3 regions of the Schinkia azotoformans genome follow, and region 3 is predicted to be linked to each of the others. Evidence: riboswitches for the same ligand, from Rfam matches in the RefSeq annotation. Region 3 holds a riboswitch; each other region holds the start of a gene.
What was found. A riboswitch is a leader RNA that binds a small molecule or an ion and turns the genes downstream of it on or off. The one in region 3 is predicted to bind S-adenosylmethionine.
Positions count from the first base shown of each region.

Region 1: another riboswitch for S-adenosylmethionine. It lies ahead of P9E47_RS06215 (aliphatic sulfonate ABC transporter substrate-binding protein); the one in region 3 lies ahead of P9E47_RS10220 (ABC transporter substrate-binding protein).
Region 2: another riboswitch for S-adenosylmethionine. It lies ahead of P9E47_RS03745 (O-acetylhomoserine aminocarboxypropyltransferase/cysteine synthase family protein); the one in region 3 lies ahead of P9E47_RS10220 (ABC transporter substrate-binding protein).

Region 1 covers NZ_JARSMD010000010.1:219,992-229,901, forward strand. Annotated here, with positions in the region: gene acsA (acetate--CoA ligase) at 1-337, opposite strand, end outside; gene P9E47_RS06205 (ABC transporter ATP-binding protein) at 351-1,082, opposite strand; gene P9E47_RS06210 (ABC transporter permease) at 1,096-1,935, opposite strand; gene P9E47_RS06215 (aliphatic sulfonate ABC transporter substrate-binding protein) at 1,973-2,992, opposite strand; SAM riboswitch class I at 3,179-3,287, opposite strand; SAM riboswitch class I at 3,373-3,479, opposite strand; gene P9E47_RS06220 (hypothetical protein) at 3,656-3,781, opposite strand; gene P9E47_RS06225 (thioredoxin family protein) at 4,228-4,794, shown strand; gene P9E47_RS06230 (carbohydrate-binding domain-containing protein) at 4,880-7,045, opposite strand; gene P9E47_RS06235 (HAMP domain-containing protein) at 7,072-7,614, opposite strand; gene P9E47_RS06240 (response regulator transcription factor) at 7,799-8,485, shown strand; gene P9E47_RS06245 (sensor histidine kinase) at 8,478-9,773, shown strand.
Region 2 covers NZ_JARSMD010000007.1:52,363-62,272, forward strand. Annotated here, with positions in the region: gene gcvPA (aminomethyl-transferring glycine dehydrogenase subunit GcvPA) at 1-956, shown strand, start outside; gene gcvPB (aminomethyl-transferring glycine dehydrogenase subunit GcvPB) at 949-2,406, shown strand; gene P9E47_RS03725 (rhodanese-like domain-containing protein) at 2,500-2,883, opposite strand; gene P9E47_RS03730 (lipoate--protein ligase family protein) at 3,097-3,933, shown strand; partial or broken gene P9E47_RS03735 (vitamin B12-dependent ribonucleotide reductase) at 4,307-5,752, shown strand; partial or broken gene P9E47_RS03740 (vitamin B12-dependent ribonucleotide reductase) at 5,999-7,120, shown strand; SAM riboswitch class I at 7,607-7,716, shown strand; gene P9E47_RS03745 (O-acetylhomoserine aminocarboxypropyltransferase/cysteine synthase family protein) at 7,935-9,251, shown strand; partial or broken gene P9E47_RS03750 (helix-turn-helix domain-containing protein) at 9,268-9,413, shown strand; gene P9E47_RS03755 (acyl-CoA dehydrogenase family protein) at 9,439-9,910, shown strand, end outside.
Region 3 covers NZ_JARSMD010000017.1:90,448-100,357, reverse strand. Annotated here, with positions in the region: gene P9E47_RS10240 (S-layer homology domain-containing protein) at 1-1,392, opposite strand, end outside; gene P9E47_RS10235 (stalk domain-containing protein) at 1,494-2,240, opposite strand; gene P9E47_RS10230 (ABC transporter permease) at 2,345-3,115, opposite strand; gene P9E47_RS10225 (ABC transporter ATP-binding protein) at 3,127-3,888, opposite strand; gene P9E47_RS10220 (ABC transporter substrate-binding protein) at 3,907-5,004, opposite strand; SAM riboswitch class I at 5,081-5,192, opposite strand; SAM riboswitch class I at 5,375-5,488, shown strand; gene P9E47_RS10215 (enoyl-CoA hydratase-related protein) at 5,633-6,406, shown strand; gene P9E47_RS10210 (CoA transferase subunit A) at 6,433-7,461, shown strand; gene P9E47_RS10205 (CoA-transferase subunit beta) at 7,458-8,246, shown strand; gene P9E47_RS10200 (PhnE/PtxC family ABC transporter permease) at 8,650-9,507, opposite strand; gene P9E47_RS10195 (PhnE/PtxC family ABC transporter permease) at 9,504-9,910, opposite strand, start outside.

The sequences.
Region 1 (9,910 bases), on a different contig from region 3:
CAGGATGTTTAGGTAAAAAAACGAAGACAATATCACCTTTGTGAATCCCATGCTTCTTTAAAACTGTAGCCAAATGATCTGTTTTCTCTTTAACCTCTTTAAATGTATATTTAATTTCTTCTTCCCCGTTAACATAATGAATGGCTATTTTTTCACCGAACCCATCCGCCACATGACGGTCAATACACTCGTAAGCCATATTGACTTTGTTCGTTTTGTACCAGGAGAAATTCTTTTTCACTTCCTCCCAAGAAAACTCTTCACGAACCTTTTGATAATTAGAAAGATTATAGTCTCCCCGGGCAGGATTTAGATATTTTACTAAAGATGTAATCAATTTTATAATCCCCTTACTCTTGTTTTGATAAGTCCAAGTGACTTAAAACTTTGTCTTTTAGCTGTGCAAGCAATAAATCTCCACGGGCTCTTGGTCTTGGCGCCTCAATTTTCAATTCTTCATACACAATGCCAGGCTGCCCTCTTAATATTAAAATCCGATCACAAAGATATAATGCCTCATCAATATCATGTGTTACTAACACAAATGTAGATTTATATTCATTCCAAATTGAAAGCAATAAATCTTGCAGCTTCATTTTCGTAAAAGCATCTAATGCACTGAAGGGCTCATCTAAAAGCAATATTTCCGGAGCTGATACAAGCGCCCTCGCAATTGCCACCCTTTGTGCCATACCACCTGATAGATCCTTTGGATACTGATTTTCAAAACCTGTTAACCCAACGGATTGAATTAATTGTTGCGCTTTTTTCTTCCGTTCTGATTGATCCTTTACTTTTAATCCAAAACCAACATTTTCAATAACAGTTAACCAAGGCATTAGCCTTGCTTCCTGAAACACCATTCCAATTTTTTTGTGAACTGAAGTGATAACCTCATCATTAATTTTGATCGTTCCTTTATAGCCTTGGTCCAAACCAGACAAAACCCTTAGCAAAGTGCTTTTCCCACAACCGCTTGTTCCAAGGATTCCAATAATCTCGCCTTCATTTACTGTCAAATCGATATTTTTAAAACCTGCTCCATTTTCAAACGTTCTTGTTACATTCTCAATTGCTAACATAATTTTTCCACCCTCAATTCCTCACAAAAGAGTCTTGCCAGTGCAGTGCTTTTCCCTCGAGCCCTTTTAGAAGGGAATCTGTTAGTTTTCCCATTATTGCAAATAGGACGATACTAGCGATGATTAACTCTGGTGAATACGTATTTTGTCCATAAACTAATAAATATCCAATGCCTTTACTTGCACCCATTAATTCTGCGGCAACGACAAACATCCAGCCTAATCCTAAACCACTGCGGATACCAACTAAGAATGATGGCAATGATGCAGGTAAAATGATTCTTTTTATCAATTGATAGGTTGTAAAATTATAGATACGCCCTACCTCAATTATTTTGCGGTCAACACCTTGAATCCCGGAAACAATATTTAAATAAACCGGGAAAAATACCCCAACTGCAATTAACGCAATTTTAGATGGCTCCCCGATCCCCATCCATAAAATAAATAGAGGAACCCATGCTAACGATGGAATAGAACGAAATGCCTGGAATATAGGATCAAGTAAAAGCTCTGCTTTTTTCAAATAGCCAACAATAGCTCCTAGGACAACTGCAAACCCTACGCCAAGTACAAATCCGAAGAAAATACGGTATAGCGTTATACCTAGATGGCCCCAAAGCGTTCCATCCTGTCCCATTTCAATAATCTTACTAATAATAATCGTCGGAGCAGGTAATAAATGCTTTGGAAAAACACCGATCTTACTTAAAAACTCCCAAGCTATGATTAATATTACCGGCAGGATACTTCCCCAAATAAGGGGCTGCAGTTTACCTGATCGTTGGACGGACTTTTTCGTTTTCTTCCCTATTCCAATATTCCCAACAACTGAAGCACTATTTCTTTCCATCTTATTGAATTCCCCTTTCTTGTGGGTGTCGGACCCTTTACTTAATAACCTCTTTCGCAAATTCAGGATTAATTAATTCATTAACAAGCGTTGATACATCTGTGTTCTTATCGATAATGTCTCCCTTTTGCAATACTATTCCGGCAGCATTTAATGCTTCAATTTGCTTCTCTCCTGGTACTGGTTCAGAGAAATCATTACGCTCTAATTGCTTCTTCGCTACCTCTGGTGAAATTTGGGCATGTTTTACAAGGATTTCAGCTAATTCATCTGGATTTTCAATTGCCCATTTTCTTGCTTTCTCATAAACTTCGATAACCTTTTTCACTTGTTCTGGATATTCTTTTGCAAATTCGCTGCGAACATTTAGAACTCCGTACGTATTGAAATCTACATTTCGGTAAAACAGATTTGCCTTTGTTTCAACCTCAACTCTTGCCATATGTGGGTCAAGTCCTGCCCATGCATCCACTTGATTCGTTGCTAACGCTGAAGCACCGTCACTATGCTGTAAAGCCACGATTTCAATATCTTTTGCTGTTAGCCCAACCTCATCTAATGCACGAAGTAAGAAAATATAAGGATCTGTACCAACTGTTGCCGCTACTTTTTTACCTTTTAATTCTTCAACAGATTTTATTGCTGAATCTTTACCTGTAACTAATGCTGTCCATTCAGGCTTTGAATAAATATAGACGGATTCAATTGGAGCCCCTTTCGCTTTTGCCATTAAGGCTGCCGCACCCGCTGTCGAACCAAAATCCGCGCTGCCACTGTTTAAAAACTCCAGTGCTTTATTACTTCCTTGACTTAATACGAACTCTATTTTTATATCATCTTGGGCGAATGCTTCTTCAACCCAACCGAATTCTTTAAGTACTAAGCTTGTTGGTGAATAGTAAGCATAATCGAGAACAATCTTTTTCGGCTTTTTGGCTTCTCCCCCACTATTCTCACCTTCAGCACCGGTATTATTTGACGAACTTGAACTGCTTGAGCAACCAACAACTCCAATCAATAATAATGTGCTTAATATAATTCCAATTAGTTTTTTCATTTTCTCTTCCTCTTTTCATTTGTCATATTTTAGATGCAAGATTATGTCGTTAGATTTTTATTTCAATTATGTTTTTTCGCCATTTTATTACCTCCTATTTCGATGTATAAACTTAGATTTATACGCCTAAGGGAGGGGTTTTCTGTAAAATGAAAAACCCCTCTCCATAAGAAGAGGAGCCACCTCCTCTTATCTTCCAGACATGATCTTGTCTGCAGGATTTAGCACCTTACAAGCATTGCTTGTGGTTGCCGAACTTCTTCGGGCCTGTTCCCTCCGTCACTCTTGATAAGAGATTTACTTTTATTCAATTGTTCATTTGAATCAAAATCAAAAAAACCTTCATCCGATAAGGAAGAAGGGTTTTGTAGCCTCATTCAACCTTATCTTTCAGACAATTTTGTCTGCAGGATTTAGCACCTTACAAGCATCGCTTGTGGTTGCCGGACTTCTTCGGGCCTGTTCCCTCCGTCACTCTTGATAAGTAAATTTATTTATTTTTTAAAATTATGATAATTTGGATTATAGAGTAATTTATTTCCACCGTCAACCTTTTTTATATAAATAAAAAAATAAACAGTTCACTCCAGAATGAGTGAACTGTCCAACCTTCTTCTTTATCAACTTGTACTCATCTGCCTTGAAAGGGCTTTCCAAATACAATTATTTGAAACTTATGTTTTCCTCACGTAATACGGATTTTTGCCAATTTACTTGTTTTTGTTCTTGCTCTTTCATATGTGACTTAATCATTTTAATAACTCGCTTATTTAATTTCTTTTTTGTCATCTTCTCTCCTCCAATTTTCATCTATGGTATTTTGTTAACTTACTTCCTTGCTTGCTGTTACCATTAATCTCTAAAGAACATTCTTTACAAACACCCAACCTACATTCCTCCTCTGAAAACTTCCGTCGGGAGTATTCGATACTGGCTTGCTTAACTTATACAGTTTTGTCTCTAAAGTTTTGTGTCTACATATTCAACGATAACGACTACCATTACGTACAATGTGCAATTTGGAAACTAACCCATAGATAAAAAAGAAGAAGGTATTAGTGAAATTATATTAAATTAATCGAATTTTCACAATATAGTTTTAGTAAAATAAAGGTGGTAATTTTTCACTTTCACTAAATTTTCAAAAAGTGTTCCCTTGAGCACAAAAATTTAGGAATTAATAATAATATGGTAAGATGGGAAAAACCGGAATTCCGAGGAGGATTGGGTCTTTTATGTCATTAAACAATTGGTTTTCAAAAGGAATGACTTTTACAGAATACGTGAATTACATGCAAGTAAATCGGCCTGAGTTAGAGGGAGTATATAAAGAATTAGAACTAAACCACGAAGATGTTCAGTATTTTTCGGAGTTAAAAAATAAGAACCTTAGAATCATTACTCTAACTGCCGATTGGTGTGGAGATGCAGCACTTTGTGTACCTGTTTTGCAAAGGCTGGCTGAAGTTGCCTCAATCGAGACGAGATTTCTTATTCGAGATGAAAATTTGGAGCTAATGGATCAATATTTAACAAATGGGACATCCCGCTCTATTCCAATCTTTATTTTTATTGATGAAAAGGGTGAAGAACAAGCTGTTTGGGGTCCAAGGTCACCGGAGGTCCAACAATTTGTATCTGAAAAAAGAACTGAATTGCCACCACAGGATGCTCCGGATTTTCCTGATAAACAAAAAGCGATGTTTGCATCATTCAAAAAAACAGTAACAACTGAGCCTAGGTATTGGCAATCCGTTGTTTCAGATGTTCGAAAAAGATTGGAAACACGAATATGTCAGTAAATTTTATAGAATAATATCCTTAAAGCAAGGGGAAGGTGCTTTTGGTTAAACAATAACGCAAAAGCACCTTCCCCTTAATCGTTTTTTATTGTCTAGGCCCTCTTTTAGGGGACTCCACACCTAGTTCTGTTAATTGAGCTTGTGCTTCCTCTCTTGTAATGCTACCAGCTCTTTCTTGATCCATAATTGATCTTACTTTTTCCATCGTTGCTTCATCCAAATCCTTAAATATATCACCCGGGTTGTCTCCTGATCCGCCTGGTCGATTTTGACCTCCACCTGGATTGAATCCTCCAGGCCCATGACTGCTGGCAGTTGTTATCCCTGTTTCATTTAGCCAAGTGACAGAGTCTGAAATGGTAAAGTCTACAACCTTTGTTCCACCTTGATAATCACCATCGCTATACAGTCCATTAATATCTTTTCCAGTTGAAGCCCCACCGGTGAATAGCGTGTAGGAAGAGCCTTTTTCTAGTTTGGGTGAACTAATAAAAACAGATTGATAGTCTTTTTCAGGTGCGAACGTTACGATTGACTCCCCTTTACTGTCCTCCAAATGAACAAGCGCCCCTGCTTTCTGTGTTTCAGGATAGGTCATTAATAAAGAGTATTGTGATGACTCCTCGGAAACTGCTTGAGCCATCCCTGAGCTTCCAACTGCAATCAAAAATCCACCACTCATATCAAAACTGTTGTCATAATCAAGAGGTCCGTTTCCATTAGATGTCGGTCCGTTTACAATAACTGTTCCACCTGTCATAGCTATTGATCCATTTGAATCAAGTCCATCACCATTTGCGTTAACTGTGATATATCCACCGTTGATTGTAAGCTTGTTTTCCTCTGAAGCAGTTTTTGTTTCATTATTCGAGCTAGCTTTTGATGCATTCTCGTTGTTCGCTTCACCAACAGGCCCTCTTGTCCCTTCAATCTGTGGAGGCACATCAAATCCTGAACCATCATTACCACCGCCAATGTTAATTCCATCATCACTGGCTGTTACATGAATTTCACCATCATTAACCGTGATGAGCTGGCTTTCTATCCCTTCATAGCTTTTTGTAATTGTTATTTTTCCACCAGTTGTTACAATCGATGAATCCGCATGAATACCATCATCACCGGTTGCTATCATAAAGTCACCATTTCCTATCTCAATGCTATCATTACTATGCACACCATCATCTAGAGAATCTATGGTAAAGGACCCACCCCCTACAGCAATTGCCGTACCTGCTTTTAAACCTTTTGCACTTTCTGAATCAGTATCCTCCGTGCTAACAGGCACAGCACTGCCGCCCCATGGCCCCCTCGCTTTTTCTTCAGAATTATTTATCACTTCTGGGCTTCCACCGCCGCTCTTAATTTTGTAAGAACCATCCGCAATCCATAATGATGTTTCCGCCTGTATGCCATCATTACCTGATGCTATGTCAAATGTACCTCCTTCAAGCGCAACTATTCCTTTAGAAGCATCTTTATCATTCGTGGACTTTATTCCATCGCCACCTGCTTCAATCACTATATTCCCTTCTTTGACGGCAAGTAAATCACGGCCCATTAACCCATCATCGACAGCTTTTATGTGAAGGTCACCGCCTGTAATTTTCAAATCATCCTTGCTGGCAATTCCATTATTATAGTTTCCTTGGACAATTAACTTTCCTGTACCATTAATAGTAAGATCATCCTTACTAAACAGTGCTGCATTAGGCTCAGCCTCTGATGAGTCATCGAAAACATATTGTTGTCCATCCGAAAGATAATTTTCTGTGCCTTCCGGTAAAGAGATCACTGTTTTTTCAGCCTTGGCTACATAAATGGCTGAACTATTGCTACAGTTAATCTTTGCCCCATTTAATACGAGCCGAACTGGACTTTTATCTTCGGCATCAATCACAATTTGCCCATCCAGCAATTCACCGCTTATCACATAAGTGCCGCCTGTTTTTATTGTAAGTCTATTATTATCATAAATCACAGGTGTTGCTGAATCGTAACTAACATCAGTCCCATTCAATTTAACTAGAATGGGATTTTCGTTTTCCCAATCATTGTAAAAGTCGCCTTTATCATACTTTACCTTTTCACTAATTAAAGCACTAACGTTTACAACGCTAACACTAGAACTCCCATTTTCAGTTTGAGCACCTTCAACTGCCTCTGAATCTAAATTGTTACTGCAAGCAAACAAGAGTGACGTACTCACTAAAATTGCTGCAGCTTTAAAATATTTTGTTTTCTTAGTCATCTTACTGAACTCCTTTTCTTAGTGAATTAAACTTTAAATTGTGAAACTAATTCCTGTAGCCTTCTTGATTGATCCTCCGTATTTACTGTTACAGTTTGGATAGAGGTAACGATGTCCTTCGTGGCCACACTGGTTTGTTCTGCACCTTCATAGAGTTGAATTGACATGGTTGAAACCTGTTCAGCCGTCTCATTTACCTGGGAAATCAAATTCTTCAGGTTTTTCTTCATATAGTTTACTGATTCAGTAAGTTCACCAAACTCGTCCTTTTGCTTGATTTTGATATCATCACCTGTAAAATCCCCTTCTGCCATCGCATGAATGGCAATGGAAAATTCATTAATTGATTTCTTAATGAGATGTGAGGTTACAAGGGCTATTGTTAGGCCTAAAATAATCGTAATATATGTAAAATCATCAATAGAACTCCGAACAGATTCAATGATTTCTTGATTTGAGTCATTCGTAACCGCTATCAAATTAGAATTTACGATAAAATTACTTGCAACAAATAGAAAAATTAATAATAAATAACTGAACATTAATTTTTTTCTAATGGTAAACCTCATTGTTTTATCCACCTTTTACTTATAATTTGGGTTATGTACTTGTTCCACTGCTTGCTTGTTTTACATTAAATTATCAACCTTAACAAAACCTTAAAATAGAAAATAAGTTGCAATTACGACAAATCGTCCTATAATCGAACATATCGAATGATGGATACTTGGAAACTTAGAAGGGGAGCTTGTGATGAAGCTATTAATTATCGAAGATGACAAATTCATCTCTGAAACAATAAAGGAAATCACACAAGAATTGTTTGAAACGGAACAAGCTTTTGACGGGGAGGAAGGGTTGTTTTTAGCCGAGCAAAATATTTTTGACGTAATTATCTTGGATATAATGCTGCCTAGTATGAATGGCTACGATGTATTACAAAACTTAAGGAACAAAAATATTTCGACACCGGTCATAATGCTTACAGCTAAAGGTGGGATTGATGATAAAATAAAAGGCTTTAAGGTTGGTGCTGATGATTATTTAGTAAAACCGTTTCACCGCGAAGAGCTGCTACTCCGCTTGGAGGCCATCGTTAGAAGGGCTGGAGGAGAGTTTAAAGAAAACGTCCTTACCTTCAAAGAATTAAAAATGAACCTTAAAAGTAAAACGGTGCACATTCGAGAAGACCTTATAAAATTGAATGGTAAGCAATTTGACCTGCTAGAATACCTTATTAACAATAAAAATACCATTCTTACAAAAGAACAAATATTTGATAGAATCTGGGGATTTGAATCAGATACGTCCACAACTGTCGTAGAGGTATACGCGAGTAATTTGCGCAAAAATTTAAAAAGCTGGAGCTATGATCAATATATCAAAACCTTTCGGGGCTTAGGTTATATGCTTTCAGAAAACGGTGATGAAAATGTCTAGACGGAGGATTTTTAGAAAACAACAACTAAAATTTATGGTTTTAAACCTAGTTGCTTTTACCATTATTTTTTCTATTTTCGGCATTATTATTTTTAGCCAAGTACAAAATACATTATTTTCAAAAACTGACGAAGAACTGATCGGCTTTAAAAATAAGATGCTTGCCGAAAATCTATTTTGGGAGACAAAACCCCATCCCCCCAATAAAGAATTTGAACGAAACGGTGCTCCTAAAGAAAAACAAAGACCTAATCCTCGGATAATTGTATTACATTGGAATAAAGATGGAGAAATCGTGAATCAAGGCGAAATTGGAACATTGCTATACGAAAATTATTTACTAGATTTCAAACTTGATGAAAAAGTTTTGGATACAATCACAAATATCACCATTAATGAGCAATACCATTTTCGTTATCTTCTCTTTGAAGATAGTAATGATAATGATGATATTGCCTATACACAATTATTAATGAACACGGATGCTGAACAAACCATCATTCATAATTTTGGGAAACTCATTATGATTTGTTCGCTAATTTTTATTATCCTTTCCATTTCTGCCAGCTACATCTTATCGAAAAAAATGATGCAACCAATTATCGCTGCATGGAATAAACAGGCTGAATTTGTTGAAAATGCATCACACGAATTGCGAACGCCATTAACTGTTATCCAAAATAAATTGGAGCTGCTCTTAAGGACACCGCAGGAAAAAATTGCCGATAAGTTTGAAAGCATTGCACTTAGCTTATCAGAAACTAGACGCTTATCTAAGCTCACCTCAAATTTATTAACGTTAGCGAGGGCTGATTCAGCGGAAACACAGTTAGTTCTCGAGTCCTTTCAATTTGATGATTTTGTTCAAAAGGTTAGTGAGCCCTATATAGAAATCGCAGAGTCACAGGATAAACATTTTTGGTTAAGTTTAAACAGTAAAATAAACATAAAGGCAGACAAAGAACGCTTGCATCAGCTATTAGTTATTTTGCTAGATAATGCCTTAAAATACACAAATGAACATGATAGCATCGGTGTTAAAACCTATATAGAAGATCAACAGATTGTTGTTGAAGTAACTGATACTGGTATTGGCATAAAAGAAGAAAATCTCCAAAATATTTTTGAGCGCTTCTATCGAGAAGATAAAGCCCGCTCGAGAGAAACTGGTGGTGTTGGTTTAGGATTATCCATTGCTCAATGGATTGTTGAAAAACACCATGGAACAATTTCAGTTTTGAAAAATCAACAAAAAGGAACAACCTTTATAGTAAAATTCCCAAAGTAGGGGTCGCAATGCTGCGGCCTCTTTTAATATTGTGCATCATTGTCTAGCTCCAGCGCCTCCAGTTTGTACGGCGATGAGCAAGGCGCTTCCGCTTTTCCAAGTCCTTTTAAGGTTTGTTTAAGGTTTGCCCCTAATAA
Region 2 (9,910 bases), on a different contig from region 3:
CTAACTCATCTATGTATGATGGCGGTACTGCACTTGCTGAGGCGGCTGCCTTAAGTGCTGGTCAAACCAATCGTAATAAAGTTTTAATTTCAAAAGCAGTTCATCCTGAATATCGCACAGTTCTAGAAACCTATGCTCGTGGACAGCATCTAGAAGTTATTGAAATTGATATTGAAAATGGAAAAACAGATTTGGCTGATCTAAAAAATAAGATGTCTGAGGATGTTGCTTGTTTTATTGTTCAATATCCAAATTTCTTCGGTCAGATTGAGGCTCTAAAAGAGATTGAGGAAATTATCCATGCAAATAAAGCAATGTTTGTTGTATCAAGTAATCCGTTAGCACTTGGCTTATTAACACCTCCCGGGGAGTTTGGGGCAGATATCGTCATTGGTGATGTGCAAGTTTTTGGTATTCCTGCTCAGTTTGGAGGCCCGCATTGCGGTTATTTTGCCGTAACGAAAAAGCTAATGAGAAAAGTGCCAGGCCGTTTAATAGGGCAAACCGTAGATGAGGACGGAAAACGGGGCTTTGTATTAACCCTTCAAGCACGTGAGCAGCATATCCGCCGGGAAAAAGCGACTTCAAATATTTGTTCCAATCAGGCATTAAATGCATTAGCTGCAGCAGTGGCGATGACGGCCTTAGGTAAAAAAGGTTTGAAGGAAATGGCATTACAAAATGTTGCTAAAGCACAATATGCTAAAAAGAAACTCGAAGAAGCTGGCTTCAACTCTCCGTATACCGGTTCATTCTTTAATGAATTTGTTATCGATTGTGGAAAATCAGTAAAGGAAATTAATGAGAACTTACTTCAAAAAGGAATTATCGGTGGATATGATTTAGGCAATGATTATGCTGAGCTTAGCGGCCATATGCTTGTTGCTGTAACTGAGTTAAGAACAAAAGAAGAAATAGATTTGTTCGCTAGGGAAATGGAGGGGTACCATGCTTAAGCAAGATCAGCCATTAATTTTTGAAATGACGAAAGAAGGAAGAGTCGGTTATAGTCTACCAGAATTAGATGTTCCTGAAATCAATGTGGAGGATCTGTTTGGTGGGGACTATATCCGTAAGAACGAGCCAGAATTACCACAAGTGTCTGAATTAGATATTATGCGTCATTATACAGCCTTATCTAGAAGAAATCATGGTGTTGATTCTGGCTTTTATCCACTTGGCTCTTGTACAATGAAATATAATCCGAAAGTCAATGAGGCGGTTGTTCGTTTACCCGGATTTAGCCATATCCATCCATATCAAAGTGAAAGCTCTGTTCAAGGGGCATTAGAACTAATGTATGAGTTACAAAATGACCTTGCAGAGATAACTGGAATGGATCAAGTAACATTACAGCCAGCAGCAGGTGCCCACGGTGAATGGACGGGGCTGATGCTCATTAGAGCTTATCACGAAGCAAATGGTGATTTTGACCGAACAAAAGTCATTGTACCTGACTCTGCCCATGGAACAAATCCAGCTTCTGCATCAGTAGCCGGATTTGAATCAATTACTGTTAAATCGGATGAAAATGGATTAGTTGATTTAGAGGACTTAAAGCAGGTTGTTGGGAAAGATACAGCAGCTTTAATGCTTACCAATCCAAATACATTAGGCCTATTTGAAAAGCATATTGTTGAAATTGCCAAAATTGTTCATGAAGCGGGTGGAAAGGTTTACTATGATGGTGCTAATCTAAATGCTATTTTAGGGAAAGCACGACCAGGGGATATGGGATTTGACGTTGTCCATTTAAATCTTCATAAAACATTTACGGGACCGCATGGCGGCGGTGGTCCGGGTTCTGGTCCTGTTGGAGTTAAAGCGGATTTGATACCATATTTACCAGTTCCATTAGCAGCCAAAAATGAAGAAGGGTATTATTTGGACTATAATAAGCCGCAGTCGATTGGCCGTGTAAAACCATTTCATGGTAATTTCGGCATTTATGTCCGTGCCTATGCTTATATTCGCACAATGGGTCCTGAAGGGTTAAGACTTGTTTCTGAATATGCTGTTTTAAATGCGAACTATATGATGAGAAGACTTGCTCCCTATTTTGATTTACCACATGATACTCATTGTATGCATGAGTTCGTATTATCAGGTCGCCGTCAGAAAAAGCTTGGTGTAAGAACATTAGATATAGCCAAGCGATTATTAGATTTTAGTTACCATCCACCAACAATATACTTCCCGCTTATTGTTGAGGAATGTATGATGATTGAACCAACAGAAACGGAATCGAAGGAAACGATTGATGAGTTTATTGATGTTATGATTCAAATTGCCAAGGAAGTTGAGGAGACACCAGAGGTTGTTCAGGAAGCACCTCATCATACAGTTGTGAAACGCCTTGACGAAACATTGGCAGCGAGAAAACCGGTACTGCGATATGAAAAATAGTATAGAAAAGCGGAAGCGCCCGTTCAGCGAAGTTTACGAGTCGCTGGGCGCTGAGCTAGACAAGTAAAAGGAGCTGAATCTCAGCTCCTTTTATTATGATTTCTTTTTAATTTTGCCTGTCCAAGTTTTGAATCCACCTTTTAGGTGATTAATGTCTTTATATCCTAATTTCTTTAAAATTCCTGCAGCTTGTGCACTGCGCATTCCACTTTGGCAATATAAGTAAACAGGCATATCATGGCGTATTTCCCCTTTTCTCATCCGAAGTTGGCTTAGTGGAATATTTCGAGCGCCTAAAATATGACCATTTTGAAATTCATTCGGTTCACGTACATCGATGATCTGTGCTTTTCGATAACCAGCTATGAATTCTTCCTCTGTTAACGTTTTTAAGTAGCGTTTTTGGTAAAGCTTTGTACCAACAAAATAAACGATGATTGCCACGATCGTTATAATTAATAAAGTTAATGAATCCATTGCAAAAACTCCTCTCTCATTCTTCGCGAAAACGTCCACTTATAATTATATAAAGGTTTGTTTCAATAGGCAAAGAAAATAAGAAAATAATTGTACAGAAGATGAAGATAGGCATAAGTGTTTTGGAAATTAGCCACTATTTGGTAGACTAAATAATGGCTTCCTAATTAAATATAATCATCGTGCACTTGAGTAAAAGGAGTTAAAATTACCATGAAAAAAGAAGTGTGGAACTTTATAGATTCAGAGAACAGCTCTCCAAGCTTTAATATGGCTTGTGATGAAGCGCTATTAACTTGGCATAGTGAAGGGAAAATCGGACCAACTATTCGATTCTATGGCTGGAATCCCCCGACACTTTCTATCGGCTATTTTCAAACGGTAGAAAAAGAAATAAATATGGATGCGGTGAGAGAGCAGAAATTAGGATTTGTTCGACGACCTACAGGTGGTAGGGCGGTTTTGCATGATAAAGAATTAACATACAGTGTCATTGTTTCAGAGGAACATCCGAAAATGCCCCAAACCGTAACAGAAGCGTATCGGGTTATTTCAGAAGGGATTTTAGAAGGCTTTAAGGAGCTGGGGCTTGATGCTTATTTTGCCATACCATCAACATCTAGGGAACAGGAGGAATTGAAGAATCCTAGATCCTCTGTTTGTTTTGATGCACCATCATGGTATGAATTAGTTGTCGAAGGACGGAAAGTTGCTGGTAGTGCCCAAACAAGGCAAAAGGGTGTAATTTTACAGCATGGCTCGATATTACTAGATATAGATGAAGAGCAGCTTTTTAGTTTATTTAAATTTAATAATGAGCGGATCAGGGAGCGGATGAAATCTGCATTTAGCAAAAAGGCTGTTTCTATTAATAGTCTAGCTAAGAAATCAGTATCATTAGAACAAGCAAAACAGGCGTTCAAAAACGGTTTCGAAAAAGGTCTTGAAATTGATCTTGAACCATATATACTAAGTGAGGGAGAATTAAAAATTATAAAGAATATTGAAGTCGAAAAATATTTAAATGATGCTTGGAATTTTCGAAAATAGATAATGAAGTCGAAATTTCTATGAAAATGTGGTACAAAAGCCACATTTTTTTGTTTGTTTTTTCAAGAATGTTGATAAATCGTCGATTAAGTTTTGCAAACAAGAAATTTTTCCATATTTCGTTATTTTAATCGAAAATAGCAATGTAATCTTGATTTTTCTCTTATTTTTAATGAATTACTAGTTTGACAAAATACTGTTTTTTTATTTGATGGTACAACATGTAGTAGGTATTGAAATATCGTCGATACTATATATTGATTTCGAGAGGATGTTATGGTACGGTATGTATATTGAATTAAGCAACAAGAATACCTACTAGAATTTTAAACTAACTTAAACTTTATTAATAGTTTTAAGGGGAGATGAAGTAATGGTGACGGCTGCTGCCGAAAAAATGATGGTTGATGTTAAAAGATTAAATAAGGACATTGCCTTATTCCCACAGGTCCACGAAATTACAGAAGATATGAAGCTTACTCATAAAGGTGTATCACGTCTCGTAATGCTAGACCGATATGCGTTTAAGGATACTGAAAAGATCACGCTAACAACTGGGGATTTTGTTGTTCTCACTATTAAAGAGGACCCTAAGTTTCCTGCCCGTGGTACTGGTTTTATACAAGATATTGATTGGGAAAATAATAAAGCCGTTGTATTAGTCGAAGAAGAGTTTCGCGGAGCTCTTGAAACTGAAAAAGAAGTGAAGACAGGTCTTATTACTCGCTCAATTGATGTAATCGAAAAACCACTTGAGATTTACTATGAGCAAATTGCAAAGCGTGTTGCGACAGGTCTTGCCGAAGTAGAAGAAACAGAAGAAAAACGCCAAGAATGGTTCAAAAAGTTCTATGAAGAGCTTTCCGACTTGAACTTTATCCCAGCTGGTCGTGTACTATACGGTGCAGGCTCAGGCACAGCCGTGACCTTCTTCAATTGCTATGTAATGCCATTTGTCCAGGACTCAAGAGGTGGCATTTCTGAACACCGCACACAAGTAATGGAAATTATGAGCCGTGGCGGCGGTGTTGGTACGAACGGTTCAACATTGCGACCTCGTAATACATTAGCACGCGGTGTAAACGGAAAGTCTTCCGGTTCTGTTTCTTGGTTAGATGACATTGCGAAACTGACACATTTGGTTGAGCAGGGTGGGTCGCGCCGTGGAGCTCAGATGATAATGTTGGCGGATTGGCACCCAGACATCGTAGAATTCATTATTTCTAAAATGCAAAACCCAAGAATACTACGTTTCTTAATTGAAAATACAAAAGATGAGCATATCAAAAAGCTTGCAAAAGATAAGCTGAAATTCACACCGTTATCTGAAACAGAAAAAGCAATGTATCAAGGTATTGTAAATTACAAAACAATCCCTGGAACAGGCGGTTTCCCTGACAAAGTTATCCATGAAGCTGAGGATAAGCTTGAAACAGGCGGACATTATAGCGTTCATAATCCTGAGTTTCTAACTGGTGCTAATATCTCAGTTTGTTTAACAAAGGAATTCATGGATGCTGTTGAAAAAGATGAATATTACGAATTAAAGTTCCCGGACGTTGAAAATTACAACCAAGAGGAAATGAAATATTATAATGAAGAATGGCACAAAATAGGCGATGTCCGTGAATGGGCAAAACTTGGACACAGAGTGCGTGTTTACAGAAAAATCCGTGCGAAAGAGCTTTGGAATCTAATCAATATTTGTGCAACATACTCAGCAGAACCAGGCATTTTCTTCATCGATAATGCAAATGACATGACAAATGCACGTGCATATGGTCATCAAGTTGTTGCTACGAATCCGTGTGGTAGAGAGTAGTTTGCCTCACGTTAAAAATTGCGGAATTAAGCGGGAACCCTGAGATGGGAATCCGAACCGAAGGCTAAAGTTAAAACTATAGTCAGGGGCAACGCATAGATGGTGAACCTCTAATAGGAGAATATAATCCATCCACGAGGCCGCAACACTAATGTCTACATTATTAGTGAAAAGATATGCTGAACTTACACGAACAAAGAAGTGTAAGAATCAAGGAATAAAAAGTCCTTGAGATAACAACTGGAACAACCTCTCGCACCATACAGTGTATGTAACTTGGCTGCAGTTAACCTTGGTCAAATGGCAGACAAGAAAAATAAAGTCGTAGATTTTGACAAACTTAGAAAAACAGTCCGCACTGGTGTCAGAATGCAGGATAATGTTATTAACGCAACACCATATTTCCTAGAGCAAAACAAAAAACAAGCTTTGGGAGAACGCCGTGTTGGTCTAGGTGTTATGGGCTTGCATGACCTCTTAATTTATTGTGAAACAGAATATGGCTCTCCAGAAGGAAACGAGCTAGTTGACAAAATATTTGAGGCGATTGCAACCGAAGCTTATCAGGCATCAGTGGAACTAGCAAAAGAAAAAGGAAGCTTCCCATTCCTAGTTGGCGAAACTGAAGCAGATACAAATCGTCTAAGAAAAGCATTTACGGAAACAGGCTATATGCAGAAAATGCCTGAAGCAATCCGTCAACAAATCTTAGAATATGGTATTAGAAATTCTCATTTACTGACTGTTGCTCCTACAGGCAGCACTGGGACAATGGTTGGCGTTTCCACAGGACTTGAACCTTACTTCTCATTCTCATACTACCGAAGCGGTCGCTTAGGTAAGTTTATTGAAGTAAAGGCTGATATCCTTCAAGAATATTTAAATAATCACCCAGAAACAGATCCAGAGAACCTTCCGAAATGGTTTATTTCTGCAATGGATTTAAAAGCTGAAGCACATGCCGATGTACAATGTGTAATTCAGCGTTGGGTAGATAGTTCAATAAGTAAAACAGTGAATGCTCCTAAAGGCTATTCAGTTGAGCAAGTTGAAAAAGTATATGAAAGATTATACAAAGGCGGAGCTAAAGGCGGAACAGTGTATGTTGACGGCAGCCGCGACGCTCAAGTATTAACCCTTAAAGCTGAAGAAAACAGTTTGGATGATGTTGAATTCGATAAAGTACCACATGAGCAACCACGTGTCGTACTAGTTGATACAATCAGTGACCTTCGTTCCACAGACGTAACAATCGGAAATGAAGTAGGAAATACTTGTCCAGTTTGCCGTAAAGGTAAAGTAAAAGAAATCGGCGGATGTAACACATGTACAAACTGTGGCGCACAGCTTAAGTGTGGTTTATAAAAAACTCGAGAAATTTGATGTTGCTTTGAAATAAAGTCTGATAAAAAATAACCTCTTTGGTATTCTTTACTAAAGAGGTTATTTTTCGTCTTTTCAAAAAAAGGAGGGAGAAATGCTAAGAGGTACTTGGGTGAAAGATTTAGATTAGAATGAAAAAAATATTATAAAAATTGCTAAAGAAAAAATATTAAGAACTTCAGAGTGTCATTCTTATATAAATGCTATAAGAAATACCAATATGAAAAGGGAAAGGTGAGGAAATGAATGTCTAAGCGCAAATGGGATTTAAATTTGTACGCTGTATGACATCATTTATTCTCATAAGTTTATATTTTGCAACCTGTCTTTCTTCTGCAAAATCTATAAAACTTCGACAAGTGACAGGTACAAAAAAAACGATTGACATTAATCTCCAACTTTGATAACTTTAAATAAATAAAAATTAACTAAGTATATTAAATTATAAAAAATAAATATATTTCTATTTTCTTATCTAGAGAAGCGGAGGGACTGGCCCTATGAAGCTTCGGCAACAGACTTTTTTAAAAGTACTGTGCTAATTCCTGCAAGCATGTTTAATGCTTGGAAGATAAGAGGAGAATGGGACTATTGAGTTCTTAACCTCTTCTTATTTACAGGAAGAGGTTTTTTGATTTTTTATAATTAAATTTTGTTGCAAGCCGATTAGACATCTAAAGGCAGCTTTTCACCAGTATTGGGGAACGCTGTCTTTTTTTTTTGTAAAAGAGGAGGGGGAGAGGCAGACTTGAAAGCTTTTATAACCTAATAAAAATAGACAAAGGAGAATGAGAAAATGACTAAAAATGTTCACACGAAAGATTTTAGATTTAATACAGTGGCTCTTCATGGGGGACAAAAACCTGATCCGAATACACGATCAAGAGCAGTTCCGATCTTTCAAACTACATCATATGTGTTTGATGATACAGACCATGCAGCATCCCTTTTTAAGATGCAAGGGGAAGGGTACATCTATTCAAGAAATGCTAATCCAACAAACACCGTTCTTGAAGAAAGGTTAGCACAGCTTGAGGGGGGAGTAGGGGCTTTTGCCGTGGCATCAGGTCAGGCAGCAGTGACCATCGGTTTGCTTACGTTAGCTAAAGTAGGTGATGAAATTGTTGCGACAAGCGCTTTGTATGGAGGTACATATGCCCTATTCTCTGAAACATTTCGTAATTTTGGCGTTACGGTTCATTTTATTGATGGGAGAAATTTTAAGGAAATCGAACAAAGCATAAATGAAAAGACGAAAGCAATCTTTACTGAATCAATCGGCAATCCAAATTTAGAAATTGCCGATTTGGAGAAGTTGAGTGAAATTGCACATAGGCATGGTCTCCCGTTGGTAGTCGATAATACGTTTGCTACTCCAGTTCTATTAAGACCAATTGACTATGGAGCAGATATTGTTATTCATTCTACTACAAAGTTTATTGGCGGCCATGGAACTTCAATTGGTGGAGCTATTATAGATGCTGGAAAATTCTCATGGGACAATGATAGATTCCCAGACTTTACAAAATCAAAACCTACTTTAAATCATCGTTCTTTCGTTGAAGTGGCAAATGAAAAGGCCTTTATTGCAAAAGCTAGGTTTGAGCTTGGGCATGATTTGGGGGCGACTCTTTCACCTTTTAACAGCTGGCTGTTTATTCAAGGGCTGGAGTCATTGTCTGTACGAATGAATCAGCATGTTAAGAATGCCCAAGCAGTTGCCCAATATTTATCCAAACACGAGTTAGTGGAGTGGGTAAACTATCCAAATCTTTTAAACAATTCTCAATATGAGTTGGCAATGAAATATTTTCCAAATGGGGTTGGATCGATCTTTACTTTTGGCATAAAAGGTGGTTTGGAAGTGGCGAAAATCTTTATTAATTCTTTAAAGCTACTTTCCCATCTTGCAAATGTAGGGGATTCAAAAACGCTGATTATTCACCCTGCAAGTACTACGCATTCAAGATTATCCCCTGAGCAACTGTTACAAGCGGGAGTTACTCAAGAGCTGATTCGAATATCGATTGGATTAGAGGATGTAAGGGATATCCTTGCGGATATTGAACAAGCGTTGCAAATTAGTAGTCGAGTCACTGGCACCCACAAGTAAATAGGGGGTGTGAGAAATGGGCTTAAAAAGTATAAAGACATTTAAGACGATCATGAAGTATGGAAACTTTCAGCGTGCGGCGGAAGAACTCAATTATGCCCAATCTACCGTGACAACTCATATCAAAAATTTAGGTCCTATTTAGGTGTGACTCTAATTAAAAACCACTGAGTGAGGAGGATAAAAAATGGCAATACAAACAGTTTCGGGGAAATCAAGCAAAGAGATTGCGGAGAACCTTGCCATAATATTTTATGAAAATGCAGCTGATAGGGATTTAAAAGGTGGAAATCCGAAACTAGAGCGAGATTTGATTCGTGAAAGTGGGTTACTTAAAGTGCTTATTCCAAAACAATTTGGTGGATGGGGGGAGAGTTGGACGGACGTTGTGCAGATCGTTAGGTTATTTGCAAAGTATGATAGTTCATTAGCACATGTTTATGGTTATCATTTTGTGAACTTAATCACTGCACATCTATGGGGAAACAAGGAACAGCAAGAATTCTACTTTAGTGAAACAGCCGAGAAAAATTTGTTCTGGGGGAATGCTTTTAATCCTATTGATATGAAGCTCTATGCACGTAAGGAGAAAGGAAACTTTGTCTTGAACGGGGTGAAAACCTTTTGTACAGGAAGTGTCGATTCAGATTATTTAATCG
Region 3 (9,910 bases):
GGCTTTTGGATCTTCAGGTGCATCTTTTGTTGATTTTTTCTTTTTCGTAAATTTAGACTTTGAGGCCTCTTGTTCAGCACCATTTAGGCTGATTGCCCTAGCTAAAAATGCAACAGCTTCTTCACGGGTTAACGTGTTCTTTGGCTCCATGACCATATATCCAGGAATATTGGACTCCTTCCCAAAAACAAGTCCATTCATTACACCTGCCATTAAATACCCAAGTTCATCTTGGCTATAGTCAATTTCTTTTATATCGGAGAAGACGCCAGTGTAATCTAGCGGTTGGAATCCAAGTGCTTTTGAAAGAAGCACCGTATAGTTGAGGCGGTCAATTGGCTTATCTAAACTTGTTAATAACTCTTTATCCTTCGTGTTTATTTCCGGTTGAATCACACCTTTATAAGCAAGTCCGAGTACTTCCTTTTTAGCCCAATGGTTTTTAAGACCGTAGTCTTTGTACACTAGACCGATAGCATACGTTCCAAAATCATCGAAGACTGCTGTTACCGTTTTATTTTGACTATTAACAACCCCGCCGATCGGAATCCATTTACCATAATTGTTTTTTAAAACAGCTAGGTTATAGCCTTCCATTGCTTTAGGCACAGCCCCTTCGTAGGCAAGCGTAATGTCCCCCCATGTACTTGGCTTTGCAATCAGACTTCCATTCGAATCGTCAATGATGAATTGCTGACTTAAAAACACATAATCATCAGATGGCTGCGGCTTTTCGCGAACATTAACGACAAATCTTTGGTCTAAGAGAATATGTTTAAAAGAACTAGATTCAGCTTTGACATTATCAGAGATATAAGTGCCTACAGGGAAACGAAGAATTAACTTATCCCCAAACATTTTTATATCTTTTCCACCAATAAAGTCTGTATAAAATTTGGCCTGGGAATGATCAACATGATAATAGTTTAATTCAATGTCGATTTTGCCACTTTCACCTTTAAAATTACTGTAGGAAGAGTCTTTAGAATCACGATTCTTTATTTCGATTGGTATCTTATAGCCTGTTTGTGTTTTTGTAAGTTTGGTATCAATATCGTGAATCGTATAAACATGTTCGTAAGACTTTTTCGTAATTCTTGAATGGCTGACTTTTGTATCAACATCAAAAACACCGTAGGGGATACCATTATACCCGAAGTTCGGTTTCGAATTATCCTTGTTATACCATAGGACAGTAAAGGTTAATTCATCAATCATGTTTGTACTTATGTTATTTGTCCTGGGATTATCTAAACGAATATAAAATCCGCTAGATGAATCAAAATAATAATGATACCCGTTTTCATCATTATATACATGCTCTGCATTACCAGTAGTGGCAGGTAATAGAAGCAGAGTTAAAGAAAGTAATAGAATTAATTTTTTAATCATAGTTGCGATATCTCCCCTCTCTAAATATGCCCTATGGTTATTTTAATATATAATGGAAACTATTTCTTCATTTTAAAGAAAAAAGAGCAAAGGAATATCCTTTACTCTTGAACGGCTTCTAAAACGACATCTACTAGTGCTACTCTTGAAGCGGTGCCGCTCGCTTTGATATTTTTAATTTCTAGTTTTTCAACACCTGTAATATCAACCTCAAACGAGATTGGCTCATCCCGCTTTGTTCCGGTCGTAATCGTCGCAAGCTCTTTGTTATCACCATAGAACTTAATAATGCCTTTTTCTGAATAACCAGGGTTGGAGTCGTCTACACCAACTAGCCCCTTAATAGATTTGAATTTATTGTCATATAGATGATAGGCAACAGAACTGCCGTCAAGAAAGGCGATAGAATTGATTGTGCTAAATTGTTGTTTTAACAACGTTATTTTTCCGCCGTCTTCCTCGGGCTCGAGATAGTCTTTGCCGCCATAACCGACAAACATGTACGTTTCACCATATATCGGATCTAGTTGGTAGATTCCCGTTGAAGGTCGATGGCTTTTTTCGGTCTGTCCGATCATAATCGTGTTGTTTACTCCATCCCATGTTACTTGTTTTCCAAATGCTTCCCCTATATCCCTTAGCGGTAAATAGGTCGTTCCGTCGATTAACAGCGGATCAGTCTTTAGATAAATAGGTTCCCCATCCAAAACAATATTGATAGAAGAAATAAACGCTTTAACATTTTTATAGTATGGTTCAAAAGCATCCACAGTAGATATCGTTGTTATGAAAAGTGTAGTCCCGACAATGCCCGTTGCCAACCCTTTTAAATATGATTTACGTCCCATAAGATATACGCCTCCTATTCTACTATATTATTTCTATACTAATTTTAAATATCCTTTAAAAATAAAAAGGACTGTCACATGCAGGGCATAATGACAGTCCTTCCTTAACTTCTCCAGCGGAGCAAATGTTTTTCAAGTTTGTGAAACAATGTCATGATCACAGTTACGATGAGGCCAATGAAGATAATACCAGTAATTACTTTTGTATAATTACCGTAATCTGTTGCTAACTTTACATAAAAACCGATGCCGGCTGAGGACCCAATCATTTCTGCGGCTGTTAACAAAATAAACGATAATACTAAACCGACCTGTACTCCTGAGAAAATCGAAGGCAATGCTGCCGGAATAATAATTTTAGTAGTCATTGTATATTGATTTAATCCAAGGGTTTGTGCAGATTTAATGTATCTTGAATCAATATTGGTAACACCATTTAATGTATTAAGAAAAATAGGCCAAAAAGCACCGATAAAGATGACAAAAGTTGATGACGCTTGAAACGATGGTAGAATCGCAATTGCATATGGTATCCATACGATCGGAGGGATCGGAGATAAAACGCTGGCAATTGGTCTAATTACGAATTCAAGCCGTTTATTTGATGCTGTAAAAACCCCTAATGGAACTCCTAAAACAATGGCTAAAATCATTCCACTGGCTAATAGTTTAACGGATGCCGCCAAGTGAACAAGCAGTTCTGCCCCATCGGCTTTAAATTGACCTAGTACTGATTGCGGGGATGGATAAAGGAAATTCGACAAAAGTCCCAGCTGTTGGGTTAAAAGCTGCCAAGCAAGCAATAGTACCCCAATAATGATTATAATATCAGTCGTAGCTTTTCTCTTTTCATTGCCAACAAGTAAATTTTTCATCTTAATGCCCCCTAGTATTCTCCGGAAATAGCTTTTAATAGTTCGCGGCGAATCTTCGTATATTCTTCCTCTTGATCGATATTGAATCTGTTTCTTGGGCGTTTAAAAGGGATGGCAATATCCTCTTGGATTTGACCATCATGGAGAACAACAACCCGGTCCGATAGAAAAATAGCTTCATCTATATTGTGGGTGACAACGAGGACGGTTTTCTTTGTTTCCCCTTCTTCCCAAAGGTTTAATAGCAGGTCTTGAAGCTGATTTCTTGTAATTTCATCAACGGCACTAAATGGTTCATCCATTAAAAATACTGGTGCATCAAGGATAAACATCCGAGCGATGGCAACCCGTTGTTGCATTCCACCGGAAAGCGCAGATGGAAAAGATTTTTGCGCTTTTTCATCTAAACCGACTTTTGCAAGAATTTGAATCGCTTTTTTTGTAATTACCTCATTTGGTTCTTTCGACTTTTGTTTTAGGGCAAAGGTAATATTTTCGAGCACCGTCATCCAAGGGAATAGGGAGTAGTTTTGGAATACTACTCCACGGTCAAGACCAGGCCCTGTAATCTCGCTATCATTAATTTTTACCGCACCTGAAGTTGGAGTTAATAAGCCAGATGCTAAATTAAGAGTTGTAGATTTACCGCATCCAGACGGGCCAATTAATGAAACAATTTGACCCGCTTGGATAGTAAGGTTTAAGTTTTTTAAAGCATATTGTTCTGTTTTGTCGTATTTGACATTAATATCTTCAAATAGTATTGTACTCACTTTTATCCCATCCCTATCCTATAGGTTGTTTTCCTGAAAACGTACTAGTAACTCTTGATAGAAAGGATCATTTGGTTCAGCTGCTATTAACTGATCCAGTGCTTCTTTGTAAGTTTCAACATGAATAAGATCTGAAATATCTTTCTCTTCTTTTAAATAACCGATATTAACCATCGTGTCTCTCATTGAAAGAATCGCTTTTTTATTAGGGTCGGCGCTTTGATCCACGTAGCCGCCGTAAATATCTTTTTCAATAATTTCAAGATCAACATCTACATATTTTTTGATATCTTCGATTGCTTTTTGTTTATTGGCTTCATCTTTTTCAAATCTTTCTGCTTTAATGATCGCTTTTAAAAATTTAACATATTTTTCATGATTTTCGTCAAACCTCTTTTCGTCTGCAATAATGCGGCAGCAAACATGATTTTCAGCATACTCTTGTGAATACTTAACAATCTCTAATCCTTCTTGTTTTGCTTTTTCAACAAATGGAGCCCATACTACACCGGCATCCACTTCCCCTTTTTTAACTGCCATAATTACATCGGCTGGTGAGTTCATTTCAATAATGGTTACATCTTTTTCATAATCAATTCCAGCTTCATATAATGCTCCACGCAAAATAACATCACCAGTAGCAAGCTTAACAGTAGCAACCTTTTTTCCTTTAAAGTTGTTAATATCCTGAAGCTCATGTAATAAGTTAGGCTTTGAGACGACCCCTGCACCAGTTCCCATTTGACCGCCTAGGAACACAATATCGGCACCTTGCTCTTCAAAAGTAAGTGGCGCTGGAGTCCCGAATGTGCCGACATCTAATTTTCCAGCTATTACTGCATTGATTCCTTCTCCACTATTTGAAAATGGATGAAATGTAGCATTTAATCCTTCTTCTTTAAAATAACCTTCTTCTTGTGCGATATAATACAAGCTATGCCCTGTTGTTGGTAAGTGACCGATAGCAAAGTCTATCAATTTTTGGCTTTGATTATTATTTTCTGCTTGTTCTGTTGGGGGCTGTGTTGTATTAGCCGTATTCTCTGCACTGTTACATCCTGCTAATCCTATTGTTAATGATAATGCTGTACCTAAAACTACTAATCTCTTTTTCATAATGATAGATCGTCCTCTCGATTATTTTCTGAAACTAAAAAACCTCTTCCCAAGGAAGAGGCAAAAAATCGACTCTTCCTTATCTTCTAACAAGTTATACAACTTGTTACTGGAGTTAGCACCTTTTGCATTGCTGCAAGGTTGCTGAAGGATCATAGAGCCAGTCTCTCCCCTTCTCTGGATAAGGTATCCGTTTCAATATTTGGTTGTTTTTGTTATGATTGTGATTGTACGGGAGGAAAGTATACTTTGTCAATAAGGATTATTAGAAATTTTAAAATTTTATTTTTTTGAAAAAGCAGTTGCCAAACATTGAAGTTAATGATAGAGTTAAGGACATAATTTTAAAAAAACAAAATATTTGAATTTTTACTTATCCAGAGTGGTGGAGGGAAAGGCCCTATGAAACCACGGCAACCCCATTCTTTTAATAAGATGGAAGGTGCCAATTCCTACTGATGAATCGTCAGCAGTAAGATAAGTGAGGGACTCATAAATGTTGTAGTGGTCTTTCCTTATCTTGAGGAAAGGCCACTTTCGTTTTATAGGCATAGTTTCCATTAAGGAAAAATTGCAACAGTTTTACACATATTAAACTAACTAAACAGATATGAAAGGTGGATTTACTATGAGTTTAATTAAATATGAGGAAAATGGAAAAATTGGAACCATTACATTAGATAATGATAAGCAGCGTAATGCGCTATCGCTTGAATTGATAAGAGAACTGGATGCAAAGTTAACTGAAATTGCAAATGAAAGAAAAATAAATGTTGTTATTATCCAAGCAGAAGGAAAAGTGTTCAGCTCCGGCCATAACCTTCGTGAGATTGACGGTGCACCAGTTGAAGATGTTGCAAATCTATTTGAAGAGTGCCAAGCCTTAATGGAAAAGATCAGAAATATTCCACAAGTTGTCATTTCAAAGGTGCATGCTATTGCGACAGCAGCGGGTGCGCAATTGGTAGCGGCATCTGACCTAGCGATCGCAAGTGATAATTCATTATTTGCAACCCCTGGAACATTAATTGGCCTATTCTGTCATACACCGGCTGTTTTCGTAAGCCGTAACCTTGATCGCAAGAAGGCTGCGGAGCTTTTATTTACAGGCGATTTCATCACAGCAGAAGAAGCGAAGATTCATGGGTTAATTAATAGAGTTGTACCGCTTGAAAAATTAGATGAAGAAACTGAGAAGTTTGCAAACTCCGTTGCTCGTCATAGTTTGGCAGTTTTAGAGGCTGGTAAAAAACAATTATATACACAGCTTCAAATCTCTAACGATTTTGAAGCTTTAACATATAGCTCAGATGTGATGGTGAAAAATAGCCAAAAACCAGATGCAGTAGAAGGAATACGTGCATTTTTAGATAAAAGACCAGCACAATGGTCAGACCGCTAGGAAAAAACGAAGGGAGAAATGTTGCGATGACTACTACAAACATTAAAGCCGAAAATCCGTATTTATATGGCTGGGCATCTACTGATGAAATAAGGGAATATCGAAGAAATAATAAATCAACAAAGAAAATTGATAAACGAGTTACTTTAAAAGAGGCAGTAAGCCGTAGGGTTAATCAAGGGGATTATATTGTATTTAGCGGCATGGGCTCGGTCCGCAACCCAATGGCTGCTGTATATGAGATTATTCGTCAAAATATCGGTGACTTAACCATTGCGGCAAAGGGGTCACAGCATGACTGGCAGCTGTTGGCAGCAGCTGGGTTAATAACAAAAGCTGAAATTGCCTATGGCTTTGGGGATGAAATTCGTGGCCTTTGCCCAGCATCACGCCGAGCAGTAAAGAACGGAACTTTGGAGATTCTGTCCGAAATGACAAATGCCGGCTTCCAATGGCGTTTTTCAGCTGCTGCAAGAGGAATTCCATTCTTCCCATCAAGAACAGCACTTGGAACTGACACTCTTCATTATAGTGGGGCGAAAGTAATTGAAGACCCATTTAGTGGTGAAAAAATAAACTTATTACCTGCATGCTATCCTGATGTAGCCATTATCCATGTCCACCGTGCTGACAAATACGGAAATTGCCAAATAGACGGAAATATTACGCTTGACGTGGAACTAGCACATGCAGCAAAAAAAGTGATCATTACAGCTGAAAAAATTGTGTCAGACGAAGAAATTCAAAAACGACCTGATTTAACAAAAATTCCATACTTTGTTGTTGATGCAGTAGTTGAAGTACCATATGGATCCCATCCAAACCAAGTTCCATACCAATATTCATTCGATGAAGATCAATGGATGGAATGGTTGAAGGCTTCAGCAACAGATGAAGGGGTGCAGGAATACTTAGACCAATATATCCGCTCAACTAAAGATCATTATGAATACCTAGAAAAAGTCGGCGGCCTTCGGAAACTGCGCGAGCTTGAAAATATCGAAAATGGAACACTACCACATCCAACCGTATCTACAAGGGGGGCAATAAAATGACAACAACTCAAGCAAAACAAACAGCAACTGCTGCTGACAGAATGATTATTGCAGCCGCAAAAGCTTTAGAGGATGATAAAAGTGTCTTTGTAGGGACAGGGATGCCGTTATTAGCAGGTATTTTTGCTCAAAAAACACATGCTCCCGGATTATTAACAGTCTATGAAGGTGGCGGTATTGGCGGCACGCCATCACAACGTCTGCCTATTCAAGTTAGTGAATCAATGACATTTGAAAATGGTACGATTGTCGGTTCAATGGATTATGTGATGAGCTTAGCACAAGCAGGTTTCATTGAATATGGATTTTTAGGTGGAGCCCAAATTGACGCTTACGGCAATTTAAATTCAACATTAATCGGGACATGGGAGGACACAAAAGTACGTCTTCCTGGTTCTGGTGGAGGAGCAGATATCGCTTCATTTTGCTGGAGAAATATCATTTTAATGCTCCAGGATAAGCGTAAATTCGTTGAACAGCTTGACTTCTTTACAAGCCCAGGCTACTTCCGAGGACCGGGTGAGCGTGAGAAGCATGGACTGCCGAAAAATACTGGCCCATATCGTGTCATCACGCAATTAGGTGTCTACGGTTTTTCAGAGGAAACAAAACGGATGAAGCTGCTTCACTTATACGAAGGCGTTACATTAGAAGATGTTCAAGAAAACAGCAGCTTTGAAATCGAAATCGATCCAAACTGGAGCTATATTCCTGAGCCAACTAGCGAGGAACTCGAGATTCTACACAAAATAGATGCAACAGGAATCGTGTTAGGGAAAAACTAATTGGAGTTGCTTCGACTGAAACATAAAAAGGAAGCCCAAACGCAAAATAGTTTGGGCTTCCTTTAATTTTGGTTAAATTCATGTTTTATCCATAACCCAACATGATGGCTCCTTCGTTTGATTACTGATAACTAGGATTTATCCTCACCAAATGGGGCACCGTACCTGTTTGAATATAGATAACTTGATTTTATCCTCACCAAAAGGGGCACCGCGCTTGTTTGAATATAGATAACTTGATTTTATCCTCACCAAAAGGGGCACCGTACCTGTTTGAATATAGATAACTCGATTTTATCCTCACCAAAAGGGTTTCTGCGCTTGTTTGATTATAGATAACTCGGATTTATCCGCATCAAAACGGGACCAGAACTGATTTGATTAATAATAGCGCACTAATTTACTATTTAATAAATCTCCGAATCCCTTCTGAAATCGAATCCGTCAAAATCACTAACAGCACATAACAAATTAAAAACAACGTTATATCAGAATAATGGAACCAGCTCATACTCAGCTTGAAAGCTTGACCTAATCCTCCTGCTCCGACAAAGCCGACAACAATGGTTGTACGGATAATAACTTCCCATCGATATAGAATATAGGTGATAAACTGGGGAAGTACAGTTGGGATGACGCCATAAATAAACATTTGTACTTTACCAGCACCGGAAGAGGCTAGACTACGAATTGGTCTCGTATCGACATCCTCAATAACCTCTGCACAAAGCTTGCCTAATATACCGAAGTTGTGCAGCGCCAAGGCGACCGCACCAGGTAGAATGCCCGGTTTAAAAATAAAGATGATAATCATCGCCCAGATTAATTCCGGAACTGATCTTGAAAAAATATAACAACCACGAATAAGTCCATACACTATTTTTCCATACCATTTTCTTGACAAGGTCAATGTTCCATTGGCCACATTTCGGGCAGCCGGAACCACCGTTAATACCATAATAATGACCGAAAATCCAATGGCCATAATACTCATTTGCAATGTTTCAACTGAAAGCTTTAATGCCTCGAGCCAGCTTTCCTTACTTAAAAAGGCGGGATGTTCTTCCCCTACACCAGCCAATCCATTGAAAAATTCCTTCGTATATACCAAGTTTTCCTCTGAAAACAAATCAAATAGACTGGCATCTTCTCCAACAAAAATGAAAAGCCAAGAGCTAAGAACAAGGGCGAAAATTAACAAAACGGAGAGCTTAATAACACCGATTTTGGCTGGTCGCCTAAGATTTTTTTCGTTTTTCATGCTACCAACCTCTTTCGTAAAACTTGGCTCCAAAAATCAATCAGTAAAACTAGGGCAATTAAAAAGAACATGAATGTCCATACTTCATCGTATTTTAAATCATTAAGTGACAGTTGAATTTGGTAACCAAGGCCTCCTAAACCGATAAAACTCATAATTGCTGATGAACGGATCGCACACTCAAAACGATACATAACATAGCTGACCATTCCACCAGCAGCTATCGGAAAATACCCGTACAACAATATTTGCAGGCGTGAGGTACCGCTCGCTTTTAATGCTTTGATTGGTTCTTCAGGAACGTCATTTAACATATCAGCAAAAATCCTTCCTAAGATGCCGCCATAGGGAATCGCAATTGCAAAAATAGCTGCAAATGGAGATAATCCGAATGCTGCTACGA